DNA from 3 places in the Pseudomonas sp. BB438 genome. Region 1 is predicted to be linked to each of the others. Evidence: predicted binding sites of a transcription regulator. Region 1 holds the regulator's gene; each other region holds the start of a gene.
What was found. The regulator FliA, encoded in region 1, starts transcription of late flagellar genes. The targets are predictions, from matches to a motif close to CTAAAGTTTNNNNNNNNNNNGCCGNTAA.
Positions count from the first base shown of each region.

Region 2: the regulator FliA is predicted to act here: its motif matches at 2,111-2,138, upstream of AC1ZV1_RS07675 (flagellar protein MotY).
Region 3: the regulator FliA is predicted to act here: its motif matches at 2,935-2,962, upstream of AC1ZV1_RS06010 (methyl-accepting chemotaxis protein).

Region 1 covers NZ_CM170001.1:4,665,919-4,673,770, reverse strand. The annotation lists gene AC1ZV1_RS21395 (TPM domain-containing protein) at 1-319, shown strand, start outside; gene AC1ZV1_RS21390 (hypothetical protein) at 394-978, shown strand; gene flhA (flagellar biosynthesis protein FlhA) at 1,093-3,216, shown strand; gene flhF (flagellar biosynthesis GTPase FlhF) at 3,232-4,542, shown strand; gene fleN (flagellar synthesis regulator FleN) at 4,707-5,534, shown strand; gene fliA (RNA polymerase sigma factor FliA) at 5,531-6,280, shown strand; gene AC1ZV1_RS21365 (chemotaxis response regulator CheY) at 6,478-6,852, shown strand; gene AC1ZV1_RS21360 (protein phosphatase CheZ) at 6,872-7,654, shown strand; gene AC1ZV1_RS21355 (chemotaxis protein CheA) at 7,686-7,852, shown strand, end outside.
Region 2 covers NZ_CM170001.1:1,641,963-1,649,814, forward strand. The annotation lists gene AC1ZV1_RS07660 (peroxiredoxin) at 1-252, shown strand, start outside; gene rnt (ribonuclease T) at 313-993, opposite strand; gene pyrC (dihydroorotase) at 990-2,036, opposite strand; gene AC1ZV1_RS07675 (flagellar protein MotY) at 2,175-3,185, shown strand; gene AC1ZV1_RS07680 (argininosuccinate synthase) at 3,318-4,535, shown strand; gene gloA (lactoylglutathione lyase) at 4,631-5,023, shown strand; gene AC1ZV1_RS07690 (Ig-like domain-containing protein) at 5,559-7,852, shown strand, end outside.
Region 3 covers NZ_CM170001.1:1,251,602-1,259,453, forward strand. The annotation lists gene AC1ZV1_RS06005 (methyl-accepting chemotaxis protein) at 1-616, opposite strand, end outside; gene AC1ZV1_RS06010 (methyl-accepting chemotaxis protein) at 999-2,894, opposite strand; gene AC1ZV1_RS06015 (Flp family type IVb pilin) at 3,014-3,211, opposite strand; gene AC1ZV1_RS06020 (Flp family type IVb pilin) at 3,291-3,497, opposite strand; gene cpaB (Flp pilus assembly protein CpaB) at 3,866-4,786, shown strand; gene AC1ZV1_RS06030 (type II and III secretion system protein family protein) at 4,802-6,034, shown strand; gene tadZ (type 4b pilus Flp biogenesis protein TadZ) at 6,100-7,284, shown strand; gene tadA (type 4b pilus Flp biogenesis ATPase TadA) at 7,281-7,852, shown strand, end outside.

The sequences.
Region 1 (7,852 bases):
GCTGTGCCTGCCGTTCGTACTGGCCTGGAAAGCCTGGCGGCGCAGCCGCGTGGAGTTCGGGATCCGACTGGTGCTGGCCCTGAGCATCGCTGGAATCGTGATCGAGGTGTCGGGTGTCCGCCAGCAGCCGTGGGCGTTCCCCGAGTCGCTGGTGCTGGTCCCCATGTTGCTCATTCCGCTGCTGTTCGCCTTTCTTCCCGGTACGTTTGGTGGCGGCTCCAATAGCTCCAGCGGCGGCAGCTCATCGTCCAGCGGCGGCAGCAGCTACTCCGGTGGCGGTGGCTCCAGCGGCGGAGGCGGTGCCTCCGGGAGCTGGTGACCGGCCGAAAGGCAGGGGAACCTTTCGCCGGACCTCATCGGTCGAACCTTCGAGGCGCTGACCGGAGAGGGACGATGGGCGAAGCGGGACACTTCAGGATTCTGGCGATGGCGGTGGGTGTCGGACTGTGCGGCGCCTGCGCACCCGACACACCGGTGACGCACTACCGCCTGCAGGTCTGCGGCGTGCAGCATGAGGCGCAGGTGACGGATCGCTGGTGGGGTTCGCTCTACGTCGCCCAGCTCAACGGCGACAACGAGCTGGTGGTCGGCGTGCCGTTGGCGGTGCAGGGGGAGGGCGGCCACCCGGCGACGCTCACCGCGCAGTTCCACCTGACCACCGCGCAGGATCAGCTGCGCCGTGATCCGTCGAAGCTCTCCGGGCGCTATGTTATCGGTTCGCCGCGGGATGGTCGGGCGAAGCTTGGCGAGGGCGCCGCGGTGCTGTTCCAGGAGAGCCCCGAGGATACCCTGCGGGCCAGCCACGGCGAGCTGGTGATCGACCGCGTGGCGATCGTCCGCAGCGAGGACGATACCGAGTACGGCGTGATGTCCGGTCACTACCGTTTCGAGGCGCGAAGCGACACCAATCAATCCACTTGTGCGGTGGCGGGCGGCTTCAGGGACGGTACCTTCAAACTGGTCAAGGACAGTTCCTGACGCCGATTCGAAGAAGTTGGAACGCTTCCTGCAAAACCCTGTGCGGATGCCCGGTTGGGCGTCAAAAGTTTGATCCGGTGGCCGGCTCGGTCACCCACTTGCAGGGGATTTCGGGTGGATCGTACGCAACTGATCGGCACTGTTCGCAGCAACCTGGCAGGGCTCAGTCGAGGCAATCTCGGCGTGCCGTTGCTGTTGCTCGCCATGCTGGCGATGATGACCCTGCCGATCCCGCCGTTCCTGCTGGATGTGCTGTTCACCTTCAACATCGCCCTGTCCATCGTGGTCCTGCTGGTCAGCGTGTATGCCCTGCGCCCGCTGGACTTCGCCGTCTTCCCGACCATCCTGCTGGTCGCCACCCTGTTGCGCCTGGCGCTGAACGTCGCGTCCACCCGCGTCGTGCTGCTGCACGGCCATGACGGCCATGCAGCCGCGGGCAAGGTGATCCAGGCCTTCGGCGAGGTGGTGATCGGCGGCAACTACGTCGTCGGTATCGTGGTCTTCGCGATTCTCATGATCATCAACTTCGTGGTGGTCACCAAGGGTGCCGGGCGTATCTCCGAAGTGAGTGCGCGTTTCACCCTCGACGCCATGCCCGGCAAGCAGATGGCGATCGACGCCGACCTCAACGCCGGCCTGATCGAACAGGCTGAAGCCAAGAAGCGCCGCGCCGAAGTCGCGCAGGAAGCCGATTTCTACGGCTCCATGGACGGTGCCAGCAAATTCGTCCGCGGTGACGCCGTCGCCGGCCTGCTGATCCTCTTCATCAACCTCATCGGTGGCGTGGCCATCGGTGTGATCCAGCATTCGATGAGCTTCGGCGACGCCGGCAAGGTCTACGCCCTGCTGACCATCGGTGACGGTCTGGTGGCGCAGCTGCCCTCGCTGCTGCTGTCCACCGCCGCTGCGATCATGGTGACCCGTGTTTCCAGCGCCGAGGACATGGGCCAGCAGGTCAACCGCCAGATGTTCGCCTCGCCCAAGGCGCTGGCCATTTCCGCCGCCATCCTGATTGCCATGGGCCTGGTTCCCGGTATGCCGCACGTGTCCTTCGTCGGCTTGGGCGGCCTGGCCGCCGGTGGCGCGTACCTGATCTGGCACCGCCAGCGCCAGGCCAGCCAGAAAGCCGAGCAGGAAGCCCAGACCCAGCAGGAGCTGCTGCCCGCGCAGCGCGCCGAACAGACCAAGGAGCTGGGCTGGGACGACGTGACACCAGTGGACATGGTCGGCCTGGAAGTGGGCTACCGCCTGATTCCGCTGGTGGACCGCAACCAGGGCGGCCAGTTGCTCGCGCGGATCAAGGGCGTGCGCAAGAAGTTGTCCCAGGACCTGGGCTTCCTCATGCCCTCGGTGCACATCCGCGACAACCTCGACCTGCTGCCCAACGCCTATCGTTTGACGCTCATGGGTGTCAGCGTGGCGGAAGCCGAGATCTATCCGGACCGCGACCTGGCGATCAACCCCGGCCAGGTGTTCGGCACCCTCAACGGCATCGCCGGCAAGGACCCGGCCTTTGGCCTGGAAGCCGTGTGGATCGAGGCCTCGCAGCGCGACCAGGCACAGTCCCTGGGCTATACCGTGGTCGACGCCAGCACCGTGGTCGCCACGCACCTGAACCAGGTACTGCACAAGCACGCCCATGAGCTGCTCGGCCATGAAGAAGTCCAGCAATTGATGCAACTGCTGGCCAAGACCTCGCCCAAGCTCGCCGAAGAGCTGGTGCCGGGGATGATTTCCCTGTCGACCCTGCTCAAGGTGCTGCAGGCGCTGCTGCAGGAACAGGTGCCGGTGCGCGATATCCGCACCATCGCCGAAGCCATCGCCAACGTGGCGGTGAAGAGTCAAGATCCCGCCGCGATGGTGGCGGCAGTTCGCGTCGCGCTGTCCCGTGCAATCGTGCAAACCATTGTGGGACTAGAGCCGGAGCTGCCCGTGATCACTCTGGAACCCAGGTTGGAACAGATATTGCTCAATAGTCTTCAGAAGGCCGGACAGGGCTCCGAAGACGGCATGTTGCTGGAACCCGGAATGGCCGAAAAGCTGCAACGCTCGATGGTTGAAGCGGCGCAGCGTCAGGAGATGCTCGGCAAGCCGGCGATTCTTCTGGTGGCAGGTCCCATCCGCGCGATGATGTCGCGATTCGCCCGGATGGCGGTTCCCACCATGAACGTGCTGGCTTACCAGGAAATCCCCGACAACAAACAAGTCACGATCGTTGCCACCGTTGGGCAGAATTGATTGAGGTCCCAGGCCATGCAGGTAAAACGCTTCTTCGCCGCTGATATGCGTCAGGCCATGAAACTGGTTCGTGACGAGCTGGGCCCGGACGCCGCGATCATCGGCAATCGCCGTGTCGCCGGTGGCGTTGAGCTGACCGCGGCGCTGGATTACCAGGCACCGGTGGCGGCGAGCAAGCCGAACCCGGCGCTGGAAGCCGAGCTGCGCAAGACCCAGGCGAAGATCGCCCAGGCCAAGGCAGACCTGTCGGCCCCGACCCGTGCCAGCGATGGCGTGCGCAAGGACCGTCAAATGTACGGCACCGAGACGCCGCGCCGCAGCGCTGCCGAAACCCTGGCTGAGGCCATGGCCGCACCGGTCGCCCCGACGCCGGCCGCTGCCGGCCAGCAGGCGCTGGAAGCCATGCGCTTCGAGCTCAATGGCCTGCGCGAACTGATCGAAGTGCAGCTGGGCTCCATCGCCTGGAACCAGCTGCAGAACCAGCGTCCGAAACAGGCTGGGCTGTGGCGCCGCCTGCAGCGCATGGGCCTGCCGGCCGACCTGTCGCGCAACCTGCTGGAGCGCGTGTCCTCCATCGCCGATCCGAAGCAGGCGTGGCGCATGCTGCTGGCGCACCTGGCACGCTCGATCAATACCCCGGAAGTCGATCTGCTGGAGCAGGGCGGCGTGATTGCCCTGGTCGGCCCCGCCGGCATGGGCAAGACCACTACCCTGGCCAAGCTGGCTGCTCGCTACGTACTGAAATACGGCGCGCAGAGCATTGCCCTGGTGTCCATGGACAGCTTTCGCATCGGCGCGCAGGAGCAGATCAAGACCCTGGGTCGCATCCTCAACGTACCGGTGACCCTGGTCGACCCGGGCAAGTCGCTGATCCAGGCCATGGCGCCGCTGGCACGCAAGCGCCTGGTGCTGATCGACACTGCGGGCCTGCCCGCCAACGATCCGGCGCTGCGCATGCAGCTCGAAGCGCTGTCGTCGCTGAGCCTGAACGTGAAGAACTACCTCGTGCTGGCCGCGACCAGCCAGAGCCAGGTCCTCAAGGCCGCCTGGCAGAACTATCGTTCCTGTGGCCTGGTCGGGTGCATTTTGACCAAACTGGACGAGGCGGGAAGCCTCGGCGAAGCTCTGGCTCTGGCTATCAGCCAGCATCTCCCGGTAGCCTATCTGGCTGATGGGCCGAAGATCCCGGATGACCTGCATGTGGCACGCGCGCACCAACTGGTCAGCCGTGCCGTGAGCCTGCAATCGCCGGAAGAGCCCTGCGAGGACGCCATGGCGGACATGTTCGCCGGCCTTTACCAACAGCCGGTGCGTCGCGCCAGTTGAAGATTGTGAGCCCCGGATGGGGCGTGGGGCGGCCAGTTGGGTCGCCCAAGCGATGCGGATGCTCTGTTAGACGATCCGCGAGCGCCGGAGGCGGTGGAGCACCGCAACCGGATTAGCCGAAACGCCAGAAGCGTGACGGTCGAACGACGAGACAAGGTATTGATATGGGTATGCATCCCGTTCAGGTAATCGCAGTCACCGGCGGCAAGGGTGGCGTGGGCAAGACCAACGTGTCGGTGAATCTGTCGCTGGCGCTGGCCGATCTGGGCCGTCGCGTCATGCTGCTGGACGCCGACCTGGGCCTGGCCAACGTCGACGTGCTGCTGGGGCTGTCGCCCAAGCGCACGCTGGCCGACGTCATCGAAGGCGAATGCGACCTGCGTGACGTGATCCTCCAGGGACCTGGCGGCATCCGCATCGTCCCGGCGGCGTCGGGCACCCAGAGCATGGTGCACCTCACGCCGATGCAGCACGCCGGCCTGATCCAGGCCTTCAGCGACATCAGCGACAACATCGACGTGCTGGTGGTGGACACCGCCGCCGGGATCGGCGACTCGGTGGTGAGCTTCGTCCGGGCGGCCCAGGAAGTGCTGCTGGTCGTTTGTGATGAACCAACCTCCATCACCGACGCCTACGCTTTGATCAAGCTGCTCAATCGCGACTACGGCATGACCCGATTCCGCGTGCTGGCGAACATGGCCCACAGCCCCCAGGAAGGCCGCAACCTGTTCGCCAAGCTGACCAAGGTCACCGACCGCTTCCTGGACGTGGCGCTGCAGTATGTCGGCGCCATCCCCTACGACGAGTCGGTGCGCAAGGCCGTGCAGAAGCAGCGTTCGGTGTATGAGGCGTTCCCGCGCAGCAAGGCGTCCCTGGCCTTCCGTGCGGTGGCGCAGAAGGTCGACAGCTGGCCGCTGCCGGCCAACCCACGAGGGCACCTGGAGTTCTTCGTCGAGCGCCTGGTGCAACATCCCACGGGTTCGGCCGTATGACCGCGGCCTCCGGAGCGCGTATGTACAGCAAGGCACAGGCGCACAACTCCCAGGAACTGCTGATCCAGAAGCACGCACCGCTGGTGAAGCGCATCGCCTACCACCTGCTGGGTCGTCTGCCCGCCAGTGTGCAGGTGGAGGACCTGATGCAGGCTGGCATGATCGGCCTGCTGGAGGCGGCGAAGAAATATGACCAGGGCAAGGGCGCGAGCTTCGAGACCTACGCCGGCATCCGCATCCGCGGCGCCATGCTCGACGAGGTACGCAAGGGCGACTGGGCGCCGCGTTCGGTCCACCGCAACACCCGCATGGTCAGCGACGCCATCCGTGCCGTCGAAGCGCGTACCGGACGCGACGCTAAAGATCAGGAGGTTGCTGCCGAACTCAATATGAGCCTCGAAGATTATTACGGCATCCTCAGCGACACCCAGGGCAGCCGTCTGTACAGCTTCGACGACATGTTGCAGGACGGCGACCAGGGCAGCGGCTTTGCCGAAGACGCGTCGCACCACGACAACGAGCCGTCCCACGGGCTGGAAGACGAGCGCTTCCAGGCAGCCCTGGCCGATGCCATCACCAAGCTGCCCGAGCGTGAGCGGCTGGTGCTGGCCCTTTACTACGACGAGGAACTCAACCTCAAGGAGATCGGCGAAGTGCTGGGCGTCAGCGAATCGCGGGTCAGCCAGTTGCACAGCCAGTGTGCCGCGCGCTTGCGCTCGCGTCTGGCGGAGTGGCGCGCTCGCTGAGCATCGGGTAGTTTCGCGCCTGCGTTTTCCTAGCGAAAAGGCTGAAGGGATTTTCCTTAGGCGCGTTAGAGGCTTACGAATTTTGGGGTGACGTTCTCTTGACGCGCCCCCAGCAAAGAGCGCGCGGCGCTCAATGAATTGACGGCACGCCCGCCAGGGCGCGTTTGGTATCGATGGAGGCAGGTTTGGACAAGAACATGAAAATTCTCATCGTGGACGACTTTTCCACGATGAGGCGCATCATCAAGAACCTCCTGCGGGACCTGGGGTTCACCAATACCGCAGAAGCCGACGACGGCACCACTGCGCTGCCGATGCTGCACAGCGGCAATTTCGACTTCCTCGTTACCGACTGGAACATGCCCGGCATGACCGGCATCGACCTGCTCCGTGCGGTCCGCGCCGACGAGCGCCTGAAGCACCTGCCGGTGCTGATGGTCACCGCCGAAGCCAAGCGCGACCAGATCATCGAAGCGGCCCAGGCCGGGGTCAACGGCTATGTGGTCAAGCCTTTCACCGCTCAGGTGCTGAAAGAAAAGATCGAGAAGATTTTCGAGCGGGTCGGCAGCTAAGGCTGGCCAAGAGGGCGTCATGGATTTCAACGAATCCGCGGGTGACTTCGAGTCGACCCTGAAAAAACACGCGCGCGAATTGGTCGAATGCCTCGAGCAGGGCGACGTACAGACCGCCGTGCAGCTGATCTCCGAGCTCAACCAGGCGCGTGATCGCGGGCTCTACCAGGAGGTAGGCAAGCTGACCCGCGAACTGCACAACGCCATCGTCAACTTCCAGATCGACCCCAGTTCCCCGCGCGCCCAGGAAGTCTCGCAGATCGCCGATGCGACCGACCGCCTGTCCTACGTGGTGACGATGACCGAGAAAGCGGCCAATCGCACCATGGACCTGGTGGAAGAGTGCACCCCGGTGGTCATGCACATCGAGACCCAGGCCAAGGAACTGCAGGAAGACTGGTCGCGCTTCATGCGTCGCGAACTGGGCCCCGAGGCCTTCCGCGACCTGGCCAAGCGTGTCGAGCAGTTCCTCTACATCAGCGCCCAGGATAGCCGCAAGCTGTCCGCGCACCTGAACGACATCTTGCTCGCGCAGGACTTCCAGGACCTCACCGGGCAGGTGATCAAGCGCGTCACCAAGCTGGTGACCGAGGTCGAGTCGAACCTGGTGAAATTGGTCTGGATGGCGGGTCAGGTCGATCGCTATGCCGGCATCGAGCATGACCACGAGAGCATGCGCGACGCGGTGGAAAAAGAAAGATCGTCCAAGGGTGAAGGTCCGCAGATTGCTGCCGATACAAGAAAGGACGTCGTATCCGGTCAGGACGATGTCGATGACCTGTTGTCCAGCCTTGGTTTTTAAGCGTCCGCTGACGCTGTAGAGGGAGCACCGAATGAGCTTCGACGCCGATGACGAAATCCTCCAGGACTTCCTGGTGGAGGCCGGCGAGATTCTCGAGCTACTGTCCGAGCAACTGGTCGAGCTGGAAAGCCGTCCGGATGACATGGACCTGCTCAACGCAATCTTCCGTGGGTTCCATACCGTCAAAGGTGGTGCCGG
Region 2 (7,852 bases), 3.0 Mb from region 1:
GAGTCCGAAGGGGGCGTGGCGTTCCGTGGCGCCTTCCTGATCGACCAGAGCGGTGTGGTGCGTTCGCAGATCGTCAACGACCTGCCGCTGGGCCGCAACATGGACGAGCTGCTGCGACTGGTCGACGCCCTGCAGTTCACCGAGGAGCACGGCGAAGTCTGCCCGGCCAACTGGAAGAAGGGCGACAAGGGCATGACCGCCTCGCCTGAGGGCGTTGCTGCCTACCTGGCCGAGAATGCCGGCAAGCTGTAAGGCTGCTGAAACATGAAAAAGCCCCGCGATTGCGGGGCTTTTTCATTCAGAAAGGTGCGATCAGTGATCGTCTTCCATCCAGCCGCCGAATTCCTTCCAGCGGTTGACGATGCCGCAGAACAGTTCGGCAGTCTTCTCGGTGTCGTAACGCGCCGAGTGCGCCTCGCGGTTGTCGAACTCGATGCCGGCGGTCTGGCAGGCCTTGGCCAGGACGGTCTGGCCGTAGGCGAGACCGGCGAGGGTGGCGGTGTCGAAGCTGGAGAACGGGTGGAACGGGTTGCGCTTCACGCCGCTGCGGTTGACGGCGGCATTGAGAAAGCCCAGGTCGAAGCTGCTGTTGTGGCCGACCAGGATCGCCCGTTTGCAGCCGTTGGACTTCAGCGACTTGCGCACGCCACGGAAGATTTCGGTCAGCGCCTGCTCTTCCGGCACGGCCATGCGCAGCGGGTGGTCCAGCTTGATGCCGGTGAACTCCAGCGCCGCCTGCTCGATGTTGGCGCCTTCGAAGGGCTCCACACGGAAGAAGTAGGTGTGCTCGGGGAACAGGTAGCCGCTCTCGTCCATGCCGATGGTAACGGCGGCGATCTCCAGCAGGGCGTCGGTGCCGGCATTGAAGCCGCCGGTCTCGACGTCCACCACGACCGGCAGGTAGCCGCGGAAGCGGCGCGCCATCGGGTGGCGCGGGCCGGGCGGGAAGGAGCCGTCGAGCTCCTCTTCGAAGATTTCGTTCTCGTCACTCATGCCACGGCCTCCAGCAGGCGCCAGCGCAGTTTCTCGCCAGCACGCAGGGGGACGACGTCGAAGTCACCGAACGGCAGGGCCGCCGGGGCTTCCCACTCCTCACGAACCAGGGTGATGCGGTCGCTGTTGCGTGGCAGGCCATAGAAGTCCGGGCCGTGGAAGCTGGCAAAGGCCTCCAGCTTGTCCAGCGCGTTGCGCTGTTCGAAGGCTTCGGCGTACAGCTCGATGGCGGCGTAGGCGGTGTAGCAGCCGGCGCAACCGCAGGCGGCTTCCTTGGCGTGGCGCGCGTGGGGCGCCGAGTCGGTGCCGAGGAAGAACTTCGGACTGCCGCTGGTGGCCGCATCCAGCAGGGCTTCCTGGTGGGTGTTGCGCTTGAGGATCGGCAGGCAATAGAAGTGCGGGCGAATGCCGCCAACCAGCATGTGGTTGCGGTTATACAGCAGGTGGTGCGCGGTGATGGTCGCGCCGACATTGGCCGGGGCGGCCTTGACGAAGGCGGCGGCATCGCCAGTGGTGATGTGCTCGAAGACCACCTTGAGCGTCGGGAAACGCTCGACCACCCGGGTCAGGTGCTCGTCGATGAAGCGCTTCTCGCGGTCGAACACGTCGACCTCGGCGCGGGTGACCTCGCCATGCACCAGCAGCGGCAGGCCGACCTCGGCCATGGCTTCGAGCACGTGGAAGATGTTGTCGACGCTGGTGACGCCGGAGTCGGAGTTGGTGGTGGCGCCAGCCGGGTACAGCTTGGCGGCGTGCACGAAACCGGAGGCCTTGGCGGTGCGGACTTCCTCGACGCTGGTGCGGTCGGTGAGGTACAGCACCATCAGCGGCTCGAAGCGGCTGCCGGCCGGACGGGCCGCCAGGATGCGCTGGCGGTAGGCGTCGGCTTCGGCGGCGTTGCGTACCGGCGGGACCAGGTTCGGCATGATGATGGCGCGGCCGAAGGTGCGGGCGGCGTCGCCGACGGTTTGCGCGAGTGCGGCGCCGTCGCGCAGGTGGATGTGCCAGTCGTCGGGGCGCAGGAGTGTCAGGCGGTCGGACATGCGGATTCCAGGGGTGCGGTTGCAGCGGGAAGAGGGGGAAATGCTACCGGAAAAGGCCGCCGCCGGCACTCGCTATCAAGTTTCGCCGAGGCTGACCGATAGAATCTGGGACGCCTCTTTATCTGTATGGAAGCCATCGTGCGCCAGCCTTCTCTTCTCCTGCTCGCTCTCTGCGCCAGCCTCCCGGCCTGGGGGCTGACCTTCCAGACGCGCCTGGAAAGCGCGCAATGGACGGTGGCAGGCGATCAGTTCGAGTGCCGGCTGTCGCAGAACGTGGCCGGTTTCGGCCTGGGTGAGTTCGTCTGGCGTGCTGGCGAGCAGCCCACTTTCCGCCTCAAGTCCCAGCAGGGCTGGCTGGGCACCGGATCGGCAACCCTGCTGGCGGCCGCGCCACCGTGGCGACCGGGGCAGGGCGACCTGAACCTGGGCTCGGTGGCCGTGGGTTCCGGCGAGGTGCCGTTCAACAGCACCCAGCAACAGGCCGGGCGCTTGCTTGGCGGGCTGCTGGAAGGCCGTACGCCGGAAGTGCGCCATCGCACCCGTACCGGCGAGAATCTGCTGGTGCGCTTGCTGCCGACGCGTTTCGCCGATGGCTATACGAAGTTCCAGGACTGTTCGACGAAGATGCTCCCGGTCAACTTCGATCAGGTGCGTCAGAGCCAGGTCGGTTTCCCGGATGGCGGTACCGAGGTCGATCCGCTGGGGCGTGCCAAGCTGGACATCATCCTGCAATACATGAAGGCTGATCCGACGGTGAACCGCATCGAGCTCGATGGCCACTCCGACAACAGCGGCAACCGCCTGGCCAACCGCGAGGCCTCGCGTCGTCGTGCCATTGCCGTCATGGAGTACCTCAAGGCGAATGGGGTGCCGGAATCGCAGATTACCGTGCGCTTCTATGGCGAGCGCTACCCGCTGGTGAAGAACAATTCCGCTGCCAATCGCGCAAAGAACCGCCGGGTGACGGTGAACCTGTCCCGCGAGGCAGTGGTCGAGCAGGCGCCCGCCGAAGCCCCGCCAGCCCCCGCCGCAGGGGCTCCCACCGCGCCGGCTGCTGCCGCTGGCGCACCTGCGCAGGGCGCCCCGGTCGCGCCTGCTGTCAATGCTGCCCAGCCGCCTGCCACGCCGCCCTCGGCGCCCAAGGGCTAAGCCGCGGCGTCGGGTCGCACCGACGATAGTATTTGTCGCTTTGTCGTCAAAAGCTGTCGCCCCTCTGTAAATTATTCCGAGCGGACAGTAGAATCGACCCCTTTCGTGACAACCCCCGTGGAGTTGAGTGGCATGGCGGACGTGAAGAAGGTAGTCCTGGCGTATTCCGGTGGCCTGGACACCTCCGTAATTCTGAAGTGGCTGCAGGATACCTATAACTGTGAAGTGGTGACCTTCACCGCCGACCTGGGTCAGGGCGAGGAGGTCGAGCCGGCCCGCGCCAAGGCCAAGCAGATGGGCGTGAAAGAGGTCTTCATCGAGGACCTGCGAGAAGAGTTCGTCCGCGACTTCGTCTATCCAATGTTCCGTGCCAACACCGTCTACGAAGGCGAGTACCTGCTGGGTACTTCCATCGCCCGTCCGCTGATCGCCAAGCGCCTGATCGAGATCGCCAACGCCACCGGCGCTGACGCCATTTCCCACGGTGCTACCGGCAAGGGCAATGACCAGGTGCGTTTCGAGCTGGGCGCCTACGCACTCAAGCCGGGCGTGAAGGTGATTGCTCCCTGGCGCGAGTGGGACCTGCTGTCCCGCGAGAAGCTGATGGATTACGCCGAAGCCCACAACATCCCGATCGAGCGCCACGGCAAGAAGAAATCGCCCTACTCCATGGATGCCAACCTGCTGCACATCTCCTATGAAGGTGGCGTGCTGGAAGACACCTGGACCGAGCACGAAGAGGACATGTGGAAGTGGACCGTCTCCCCGGAGAAGGCCCCTGACGTAGCGACTTACATCGAGCTGACCTACCGCAAGGGCGACATCGTCGCCATCGACGGTAAGGACATGACCCCCGCCGAGGTGCTGACCGAGCTGAACCGCATCGGCGGCGCCAATGGTATCGGCCGTCTGGACATCGTCGAGAACCGTTACGTCGGCATGAAGTCCCGCGGCTGCTACGAGACCCCCGGCGGCACCATCATGCTCAAGGCTCACCGCGCCATCGAGTCGATCACCCTGGACCGCGAAGTCGCTCACCTGAAGGACGAGCTGATGCCGCGCTACGCCAAGCTGATCTACACCGGCTACTGGTGGAGCCCGGAGCGCGAGATGCTCCAGCAGATGATCGATGCCTCCCAGGAGCACGTGAATGGCGTCGTGCGCCTGAAACTGTACAAGGGCAACGTCATCGTGGTCGGCCGCAAGTCCGACGACTCGCTGTTCGATGCCAACATCGCGACCTTCGAGGAAGACGGCGGCGCCTACAACCAGGCCGATGCCGCTGGTTTCATCAAGCTCAACGCGCTGCGCATGCGTATCGCCGCGAACAAGGGCCGCAAGCTGTTCTGATAAGCTTGCGTCTCCCGTGACAAGCAAACCCCGGCCACGAGCCGGGGTTTGTGTTTATAAGCCCGCTGACCGGGCACCTGATGAGGAAAGAATCGATGAGACTGCTGCACACCATGCTGCGCGTCGGCGACATGGACAAATCCATCGCCTTCTACACCGAAGTCCTGGGCATGACCCTGCTGCGTCGCAAGGATTATCCGGACGGCCAGTTCACCCTGGCATTCGTGGGCTACGGCAACGAGGACGACAACAGCGTCATCGAGCTGACCTACAACTGGGGCGTGGACCAGTACGAGCTGGGCACCGGTTACGGCCACATTGCCCTGGAAGTGGCCGACGTCTACAAGGCCTGCGAGGACATCCGCTCCCGTGGCGGCAAGATCACCCGCGAGCCGGGCCCGATGAAGCACGGCACCAGCATCCTTGCCTTCGTCGAGGACCCGGATGGCTACAAGATCGAACTGCTGTCGCCGCAGCGCAAGGACTGACTTGTCGCTCTGCAAAAACCCCGCCTCGCTGCGGGGTTTTCTTTTTCCGGCCTGGCCACCGCTACTCAGGCGATAGCTGGCGTGGTGAAGGTTCGTGCCTGGTTCCCGTCCTGAAATGGCTCCCGCCAATCTCGTTGCGTATGCACCCATCCCTGCCTGTTGTGCGAAACAAGCGAGCCAGACGCGGTGGAGCATCATTTCGACGTAAGCGCCGAGCGGATGGGGGATTAGGAATCATCTGATGTCTGTAGGAAATGACGCTAAGGATACTGCCGGGAGTATCCACGGGAGCCTTCGTGACGCGCGCTCATTAGCGCGGACTACGGAAAGTCCCATCGGCCCCTCGACTCAACGCCAATAGCACCCACGCCTCCCCCGATCAGCTGGCCAGCGCTTGCCGGTCGCAGAGATGAGTCAACGAACCCCGTGGTTGAAGAAGGTCCGCAAGCCTGTCGGCTTGCGGCCGCCCTTGTGACCGGGAATGGCGAAGGCCCTGCCGCAGCGTTCCCCTGACTGCCGAGTTCCGAGGCCCACCATGGCTAAAACAATCGTTGTAATCGATAAGGCGACCCACGCGGCCACCCAGATCAACCAGGCTGACCTGACCCTCCGCGCGCCCTCAGTCGTGAAGCTGGCCTTGAGCAAGGAGCAGGTCCTCAGCATCACCCGCGAAGGCAATGCCTTGGTGATCAAGACCCTGGACGGCGAGACCATCGTCATCCACGGGTTCTTCGGGGCAGCCGGCGAGCCGAACAGCGATCTGGTACTCGACAGCGGTGACGGACATTACTGGGTTGCCGAGGTGAACGACGAAGGCTCGGTCTTCGCCAGTTACAACGAAGTCGACTCGGTGGAATCTCTGTTGGTAGCAGAAGGTGGCGATCAGGGGGCGCTGCCCTGGGTGCTGGGCGGCCTGGCCCTTGTCGCAGGCGGTGTTGCGGCGTCCAATAGTGGCGGCGGCGGTCATCACGGCAGCAGCGGGCTCAAGGCTCCTACTGCCGAACTGCAGGCAGGCGAGGCGGGCGGCCTTGTCGTCAGTGGCACCACCAGCCCTGGCGCCAGCGTTACCGTGACCTTCCCAGACGGTTCCAGCACGACCGTGGTGGCCGATGCCAACGGTCGCTACCAGGCTTCCACCTCTTCGCCGCAGACCAGCGGCGGCGTGGACATTCACGTCGAAGATGGCAAGGGCAACAGCAGCGACGCCCATGTCGACTACACCGACACCACTGCGCCGAGCGCACCCAGCATCGAGGTCGCTACCAACGCCGATGGCAGCGTGACTGTCAGCGGTAACGCCGAGCCGGGTAGCACCGTGACCGTGACTTACCCGGATGGCAGCACCGGCAGTGTCGTCGTCGGCGAAGATGGCGGCTACAGCCTGACCTCTCCGCCCGACCAGCCCTCGGGCGAACTGACCGCCAGTGCCACCGACGACGCCGGAAACACCAGCCCCGGTACCCAGTTGCCCTATGTCGATACCACACCGCCGGCCGCGCCGAGCATCAGTGTCACCGAGAACACCGATGGCGGCCTCACCATCAGTGGCAGTGCCGAAGCCGGCAGCATCGTCACCGTCACCTTCCCGGACGGCTCGGTGGGTAATGTCATGGCTGACGACAACGGCCAGTACAGCATCACTACCCATGTGCCCCAGGCCAGTGGCGAAGTCAGCGCCACCGCTACCGACGTCTACGGCAACACCGGCGAGCCCGGCAACCTGGCATATGTCGATAGCACCCCGCCGGATGCGCCGCTGCTCGATCCGCTGATTGCCCTGGAAGATGGTTCCGTCACCGTCTGCGGCAACGCCGAGCCCGGCTGCACCGTCACCGTGACCTTCCCGGACGGCTCTACCGGTACCACGGTCGCCGATGCGAACGGCGCCTTCGCGGTGACCTCCGTCAGTCCGCAGCCCAACGGTGAGGTCAGCGCGGCTGCGACCGACCTGGACGGCAACACCGGCCCGGCCGCTACCGACAACTTCGCTGACAGCACCGCGCCCGATGCGCCCGTGCTGGGGCCGATCATCACCAACGAAGATGGCAGCATTAGCGTTGGCGGCAGCGCCGAGCCGGGCAGCACCGTCACCGTGACCTATCCGGATGGCTCCACCGGCTCCGTGGTCGTGGGTGACGATGGCCGATTCACCTTCACCTCGCCCGAGAACCAGCCCACTGGCGAAATCAGCGTCAACGCCACCGACGAAGCCGGCAATACCGGCGCCTCGGCGACCGAGAGCTATACCGATACCACCGCGCCGGAAGCGCCGAGCGTCAACGTCATCGCCAACGCCGATGGCGGCCTGACTGTCACCGGCAGCGCCGAAGCGGGCTCGACCGTCACTGTGACCTTCCCGGATGGCTCGACCGCCATGGCCACCGCCGGCAGCGACGGCAGCTACGCAATCACCACCCACGTACCGCAGACCAGCGGTGAGGTCAGCGCCGCCGCGACCGACGCAGCCGGTAACACCGGCGACTCGACCACCTTCGCCTATACCGACAGCACTGCTCCCGAAGCTCCGGTACTTGATCCTGTCGTTACCAACGAAGACGGAAGCATTACCGTTGGCGGCAGCGCCGAGCCAGGCAGCACGGTGACCGTCACTTACCCGGATGGCAGCACCGACCACGTAGTCGTCGGTGAAGACGGCTCCTGGTCGATCACCTCGCCGGAAGATCAGCCCACCGGCGAAATCAGTGTCAACGCCACCGACGAGGCGGGTAATACCGGCGCTTCGGTGACCGAGGACTATGCCGACACCACTGCGCCGGAAGCGCCGAGCGTCAACGTCACCGCCAATATCGACGGTGGCCTGACCGTAAC
Region 3 (7,852 bases), 3.2 Mb from region 1:
GGACGAGGATCTTGCCGTCGCCGCTGACCAGGAAGGCGTAGCCCATGCCGCTGAAGTCGAGTGCATTGATGATCTGCACCAGGGTCTGCAGGCCGAGATCGCCGCCGACCACGCCGAGTGCCTTGCCGCCGGCGCGGGCCGGGGTGGCGACGGTCATGATCAGTTGCTGGGTGGCCGCGTCGATGTAGGGCTCGGTCAGCGTGGTGCCGCCAGCGGCGAGCGCGTCCTTGTACCAGGGGCGGGTACGCGGGTCGTAGCCGTCGGGCATGGCGCTGTTCGGGCGCATGGTGAAGGTGCCGTCTTCCTGACCCAGGTAGGTGAAGTTGAAGGTCTTGCGCAGGGTGTCCTGCTCCAGCAGCCCGCTCAGATGCTCGGGGGAGCTGTCGCGGGCGAGGGTCTGGGCGGTGCTTTCGATCAACAGCAACCGGCCGCTCAGCCAGTTCTGGATGTTGCTGGCGGTGACGTCGCCCATTTCCCGCAGATAGCTCTCCAGATCCTCGCGGATCGCGTTGCGCTGCAGGTAGTCGTTGTAGAGGGTGAAGAGGGCGAATGCCGAGAAAACAACAAGAGAAGCGGCCAGGAGGATCTTATGGCTGAATTTCAGGCTCTTGATCATGCTGCGTCGAGTCCGGAAGTAGTGGGATGCCTGATCGGCGTGGGTCCGGGCGACAGATCCGGTGTCGCCACAGAGCGTCCGTCCCGTGGTGTGAAACGGACGGCGCCGGCGCGGCGGGTAGCCGTGCAGGCTTGGCCGGAACTCCCCTGTCCCGGCTGAGACGACAGGCCCGGTTTGTTGGTTGCTATCAAAGGCCTTCACCCTTGATTTCGGCGCTCCCGGAGGAAGCTTGAAAGAGTCGGACGAACGGTAGGTATGGCGCTGGGGCGGGTGTTTCAGCGGTGATACAGATAGCCGGCAGTTGGCCACTCGAGCTGTACGACAAGCATCCGGCGGACAAGAAAAAAGGCGCCCGCGGGCGCCTTTTTCACGGCTGCCGCGATCAGATGCGGAAACTGTCCACCAGCTGACGCAGGCGGCCGGCCTGGTTTTCCAGATCGGCGCAAGCGCGCAGGGTGGCTTGCAGGTTTTCCACGCCTTCCTGGTTGAGGGTGTTGATCTCGGTGATGTCCATGTTCAGCGAGTCGACCACGGCAGTCTGCTCCTCGGTGGCAGTGGCGACCGACTGGTTCATCGAGTCGATCTCGCCGATGCGGTGGGTGACGCTGGCCAGGCGCTCGCCGGCGCGGTTGGCGATCTCCACGCTCTCCAGGCTGTAGCGCTGGCTCTCGGTCATGGTGTCCACGGCTTCGCGGGCGCCGATCTGCAGCTCCTCGATCATCTTCTGGATTTCCTGTGCGGACTCCTGAGCGCGGTGGGCGAGGTTGCGCACCTCGTCTGCCACCACGGCGAAGCCACGGCCTGCTTCACCGGCGCGAGCAGCCTCGATGGCGGCGTTGAGCGCCAGCAGGTTGGTTTGCTCGGAGATGCCCTTGATCACCTCCAGGATCTGCCCGATGTTCACCGTGCGGCTGTTCAGCGCTTCGATGTTGGCGCAGGCGGAGCTGATCTTGTCGGACAGCAGGTTCATCGCGCTGATCGTCTGCTCGACCACCTGGCGGCCGTCCCCGGCCTGGTGCGAGGCATCGGTGGCGTGGTGCGAGGCATCGGCGGCGTTGCGGGCGATTTCCTGGGCGGCGGCGCCCAGCTCGTTGATCGCGGCTGCCACGCTGTTGGTGCGGTTGGCCTGCTCGTCGGAGTTGCTCATCGAGGAGTTGGAGGCGTTCACCACCAACTGCGAGACGTCATGCAGCTGGCGCGCGGTGGAGGCCACTTCGCGGATCGACTCGTGGATACGCTCGACGAAACGGTTGAAGGCGTTGGCCAGCACGCCGAACTCGTCGTTGCTGGCGACCGACAGGCGCTTGGTCAGGTCGCCTTCGCCCTGGGCGATGTCCTGCATGGCGCGGCCCATGTCGGTCAGCGGCGCCATCAGCACGCGGATCAGCATGCCCAGCAGCAGCAGGATGGCGATGATGGCGATCACGGTGGCGATGATGGCGGTGTTGCGGAAGTCGCTCAGCATCGCGTAGGCGGAGTCCTTGTTGAGCACCAGCGCGACGTACCAGGTCACGCCCGGCAGGCCTTTTACCGGGGTCATGGAGACCAGTTGGTCGACGCCGTTGATACTGACTTCCTGCACGCCCGGCTGCACCTTGGGTGCGCCTTGCTGATAGACCTCGCCAAGGCTCTTGAAGATCAGGCTGCTGTCCGGGTGCAGGAGGATCTTGCCGGCGTCGCTGACCAGGAAGGCGTAGCCATCGCCGTCGAACTTCAGCGAGTTGATGATCGCGGTGATGGTTTCCAGCTTCATGTCGCCAGCGGCCACGCCAACCAGTTGGCCGTTGCGCATCACCGGCATCGACATGGCGAGGATCTGTTCGTTGGTGCCGGCATCGAGGAAGGGCTCGGTGACGATCAGCCTGCCGGCGGCCACGGCATCCTTGTACCAGCCGCGGGTGCGCGGATCGTAGCCATCGGGCATCGGTGCGTAGGGGCGCATGGTGAACACGCCGCTGGTGGCTTCACCCAGGTAGACCGACTCGAAGTTCTTCTGGAACACCTGCTGCTCCAGTACATGCTGGATGCGCTCGGGCGTCGGCTCGCCATCGGCCAGTTGCGCCGCTTCCGCTTCCACTAACTGAATGCGGCCCTCCAGCCAGCTCTGGATATTGCTGGCAGTCAGGCTGCCCACCTCGGAGAGATAGGACTCGGTGTCGGAGTGGATTGCCTGGCGCTGGCGGAAATCGTTGAAGAGGATGAAGCAGGCGAAGGCGAAGGTCACAACGAGGGAGGCTGCCAGGAGAATCTTCCTGGAGAAGGACAGCGAACGAAGCATTGGAGAAGCATCCTGCAGGTGAAACAAGAGAGAGCAGGATGTATCGGCCGTTCTGGGAGGAACTTTAGTGTGAGTGTGAGGAAACGGGAGCGGAATCGCACCGCCCCGTTTTCCAGGCGTTACAGTCCGAGTGCGGTCTGCACCTGGGTCATGAGCGAGCCGACCTTGGTGCCGATGGGGCTGGCGGCCGTGAGCAGGGCGATGGAGATCAGGCCGGCGATCACGGCGTACTCAATGGCAGTCGCCCCTTCGCGGTCAGCCAGAAAAGTGCGGAGTCCCTTGCAGTGACGTTTCACTGAGTCGATAGCGCGTTCCATATACGTAGCCCTCCGGGCAACTGACAGCAGTGGTCGCGGAAGCTTGAGTCGGCTCCGCTAACGCTTCGAGCCAGGAGAGTCAGGCACCGATGGCGGTCTTTATCGCAGTCATCAGCGATCCGATCTTGGTTCCGATCGGCGTGGCGGCGGTGAGCAGCGCAATGGAGATAAGACCTGCGATAACGGCATATTCGATGGCAGTGGCGCCTTCGCGATCACGGACAAAGGTCTTCAGTTTGCCCAGGAAGTTCTGCGGAAGTTGTTTTACGTCGGTTTGTTTTTCCATGGCCGTAGCTCCGTGCACGCCGAGTGCATACAGGGCGGGTGCCCTGACTTCATCGTCAGGCTATGCGCAGTGTGGCCGAATGCAATTGTTCAAATAGCGCTAATACCAAAGTTATAGTCATGTCGGCATATAAGTAATTGCAGAGCGTAAATTCATCCTGGGCATTTGACGCTATTAACGCAGCTACTAAATTCTGCTTTGGAACTAGCGATGTTTGAATATGAGGAATGATTCTTATCGAACTTTCGTCGCTGGCCGAAAAACAATAAAGGTCTGAAGGACGTATGCCGGAACCCCCGGCGCAGTGACTTCCGACAAGGCTGCGGACCTCCGGTCCTCTCTCCCGCTATCGCCCCAGGGATTTGGTCATGAATAGCAAGGTGCTGATGGTTTTCGCCGGGCTGTTGCTGCTGTGCGCCGGTGTAGTGGGATATCTGGGACTCAAGGTCGGCAAGCCGGTGACGCCGGTCGCCGGTACCGCTCAGGACGTAGCGCCTGCCGCCATGGCGGAGGCCGACAAGTTGCAGCGCACGCCGGTGGTGGTGGCGGCTCGCGACCTGCCGGCGCTGGCTGTCATTGGCAAGGACGATCTCATCATCGAGATGCTGCGCACGGCTCCGGCCGGCAGCTACCCAAAACCTGAATCCCTCATCGGCCAGCGTGTCTGGATCGCGGTGCCGGCCGGAAGCATTCTGTCCGCCGCAGTGGTCGAGCCTGGTGGGCCGTTGGCCCGCACTATCCGGCCCAACGAGCGCGCCATGGCGATTGCCGTGGACGAGGTGATCGGTGGCGGCGGCTTCGTGCTTCCCGGCGACTACGTGGACGTCATGCTTTTCGTCCAGGACCAGCAGAGCACCGAGCGCAACATCAGCGCCCAGGTGGTGCTGCCGGGCGTGCGGGTGCTGACCTATGGCGAGCAGATTGCGGTCGCCAGCGATGGCCAGGCGCGCAATGCCGGCGACCCCAAGGACAAAACCCCGCGCCCGCCGCGTACTGCCGTACTGGCCGTGCCGGCCGAAGCCGCGTCACGCCTGATGCTTGCCGCCCAGGCGGGCTCCCTGCGGCTGGCGGTGCGCAGCAAGGACGAGAAGCTCTACGAGAAAGCAGAAGAGGGCGGCTATCTCCAGGCCTCGATGGGCTCTACCAGCAGCCCGCCGATCACCCTCGAACAGCTGATTGGCATGCCGCGCCAGGCCCAGGCTCCCGCTGTGCACCAGGTCTCCGCACCGCAGGTGGACGCTGGCGTGGTGGTCTACCGCGGTACGACCGTTACCCGTGAAGCACATTGAGCAAGGAGTGCATCGATGTCCAAGCGCTTCATCCTTCCCCTGTTCGCCTTGCTGGCTTGTACCGTTCACTCCGTGGCGCAGGCTGTGCCGAGCGCCTGCGCGGGCTTCGCTGACCAGCAACTGAACCTCGACGTCGAGCAGGGTGCCCAGCGCGACCAGCAACTGCCGGTGCCGATCAAGCGTCTGGCCATCGGCGATCCGAACATTGCCGACGTGCAGGTACTCGACAAGCGCGACTTCCTTGTTACCGGCAAGGCCGAAGGCCTGACCAGCCTGCTGATCTGGACCAGCTGCAGCAACCAGCCGATACGCACCGTGGTGCGCGTCGGTGCCCGCACAGTTAGCGATGTAGCAGGGGCATCCGGCGTCGGTGCCGGCAATCTGGCCAACCAGGTGCAGACCGATATCCGCTTCGTCGAAGTCAGCCGCAGCAAGCTCAAGCAGGCCAGCACATCGCTGATTCGCCAAGGCTCCAACACCTTTGTGCTGGGCTCCCCGGGTAGCTTGAGCGGCCTGAAGGTTTCCCCTGGAGGCATCCTGGATGGAGGAACCTTCGGCTCAAGTGATGGCTTCAACATCATCTGGGGTGGAGGCAGCAGCAAATGGCTGGGCTTCATCAACGCCCTGGAAGGCAGCGGCTTCGCCTACACCCTGGCGCGCCCCAGCCTGGTAGCCACCAGCGGGCAGAGCGCCTCGTTCCTGGCCGGTGGCGAGTTCCCGATCCCCGTGCCCAATGGCAATAGCGACAACATCACCATCGAGTACAAGGAGTTCGGCGTACGCCTGACCCTGACCCCGACGGTGATGAACGACAAGCGCATCGCGCTCAAGGTCGCTCCGGAAGTCAGCGAACTGGACTTCACCAGCGGCATCCGCACCAACAACATCGCCGTGCCCGCACTCACGGTTCGGCGCACCGACACCAGCGTGATGCTGGCCGACGGTGAAAGCTTCGTGATCAGCGGACTGATCAGCAGCAGCACCATCAGCAACGTCGACAAGTTCCCCTTCCTGGGCAACATCCCGGTGATCGGTGCGCTGTTCCGCTCCTCGAACCTGGACAAGGACGACCGTGAACTGCTGATGATCGTCACGCCGCATCTGGTTCAGCCGCTGGCCGCCAATGCCGCGCTGCCGAAACTGCCCGGCGAGGGTTTGCGGGACTACGACCCGGGCTTCGGCGAGTTCTATTTCCTCGAGGACGGTCGCTTCGACAAGCGCAAGGCCAGCAGCGGGATGTCGCACTGATGGAACTCTACGAAGCGCTGACCCGCCCCAGAGCGGGAGGCAAGGAAAAGCAAGGGAGCACGGGCATGAGTCAGACTTTCGTGGCGCTGATCCAGCATCCCGGTGAGCAGGAGTGGCTGCAGAGCAGCCTGGCCGGCTGCGGGCAGGTGGTGCTGGCCAACAGCGGGACCCTGGAAGAGTTGCTGTCGCTGCTGGATGTCACCGGCGCGACGGTGCTCTTCACCAGCCTGAACAAGGCCAACCTGGTCTCCCAGGGCTCGTTGATCGAAGGGCTGGTCTCCGCGCGGCCGCTGCTGTCGGTGGTGGCTGTCGGCGATGGCCTGGATAACCAATTGGTGCTGGCGGCGATGCGCGCCGGCGCCCGGGATTTCGTCACCTATGGCGCCCGCGCCAGTGAGCTGAGCGGGCTGGTCCGCCGCCTCGGTGGGCGCCTGCCCACGGTGCCGGTGAGCGCCACCCAGCAGGGTGAGTTGATCAGCCTGGTCAGTGCCCGGCCGGACGCCGATGGCGCCTTCGTCGCGCTGCACCTGGCCCTGGCGCTGCAACGCCAGCCCGAGCACCGCGTGCTGCTGGTGGACATCGGCCAGCCCACCGGCGAAGCGCTGGCCATCCTTGGCATGGACCCGGCCTTCACCTTCGCCGATGCGCTGCGCAACCTGCGGCGCCTGGACCAGACCCTGATCGACAGCGCCTTCACCCGCCACGAATCCGGCCTGCGAGTCCTCAGCCTGTCGGATGAGCCCGGCGTGCTGGAGCGCATCACCACCGCCGAGCTGTACCTGTTGCTGGGCAATCTGCGCAGCGCCTTCAGCCATATCCTGATCAACCTCACCGGCGTCGCCGAAGGCGAGCTCAGTGGTCAACTGCTGATGCAGGCCAGCCGCGTGCTGTGGCTGGTGGACCAGAGCGTGCCGTCGTGCAAGAAGGGATTGGAACGCCTGCGCCGCCTGCGTGAGCGTACGCCTTCGCTGCCGCGCGTCGAGTTGCTGATCGATCGCTACTGGGCCTCGGTGCCGCCGGATGCTCCCGCGCTGGGAAAAATGTTCGGCCTGGAGCTCTTCGGCGTACTGCCGGCCTCGCCCGAGGCCCGGCTGCGCGCCAAGAACGTTGGCCAGAGCCTGTTCGACCTGGCGCCGCGAGACCCACTGACGGTGAAGCTGCGTGACCTAACCGAGGCGCTCGGCGCGGGTGTTGCCGAGAAGCGCGGCCTGTTCAGCTGGATCGGCCGTGCGAAGGCTGCGCGCCCATGAGCCAGCATTACGGCGGCGGTCATGGCCGCCATGATCAGGACCTGCAGACACTGAAGATGCGCCTGCACCGCTACATCATCGACGAGATCGACGAAGACGGCATGAACCTGCTGGAGGGCGCGCGGCCGGCAGTGGCGCAGTACGTCTCCGAGAAGGTCTGCGAGTACGCTTCGCGCCGCCAATTGGCAATCTCCCGCTACGAGCTGGACCGCCTAGCCGAAGAGGTAGTGGACGAGCTGACCGGCTTCGGTCCGCTGGAGATACTCCTGCGTGATCCAGGCGTCTCGGAAATCCTGGTCAACGGCCCGGACCGGGTGTTCATCGAGCACGAAGGCCGGCTGTACCAGAGCGACCTGCGTTTCATCGACGACCACCATGTGCAGCGCGTCATCCAGCGCATCCTCGCGCCCCTGGGCCGGCGCCTGGACGAATCCAGTCCGATGGTGGACGCGCGCCTGCCTGACGGCAGCCGGGTCAACGCAATCATCCCGCCGGTGGCGCTGGATGGTCCTTGCCTGTCGATCCGCAAATTCAGCAAGGAGTTGCTCAAGAGCGCCGACCTGCTGGG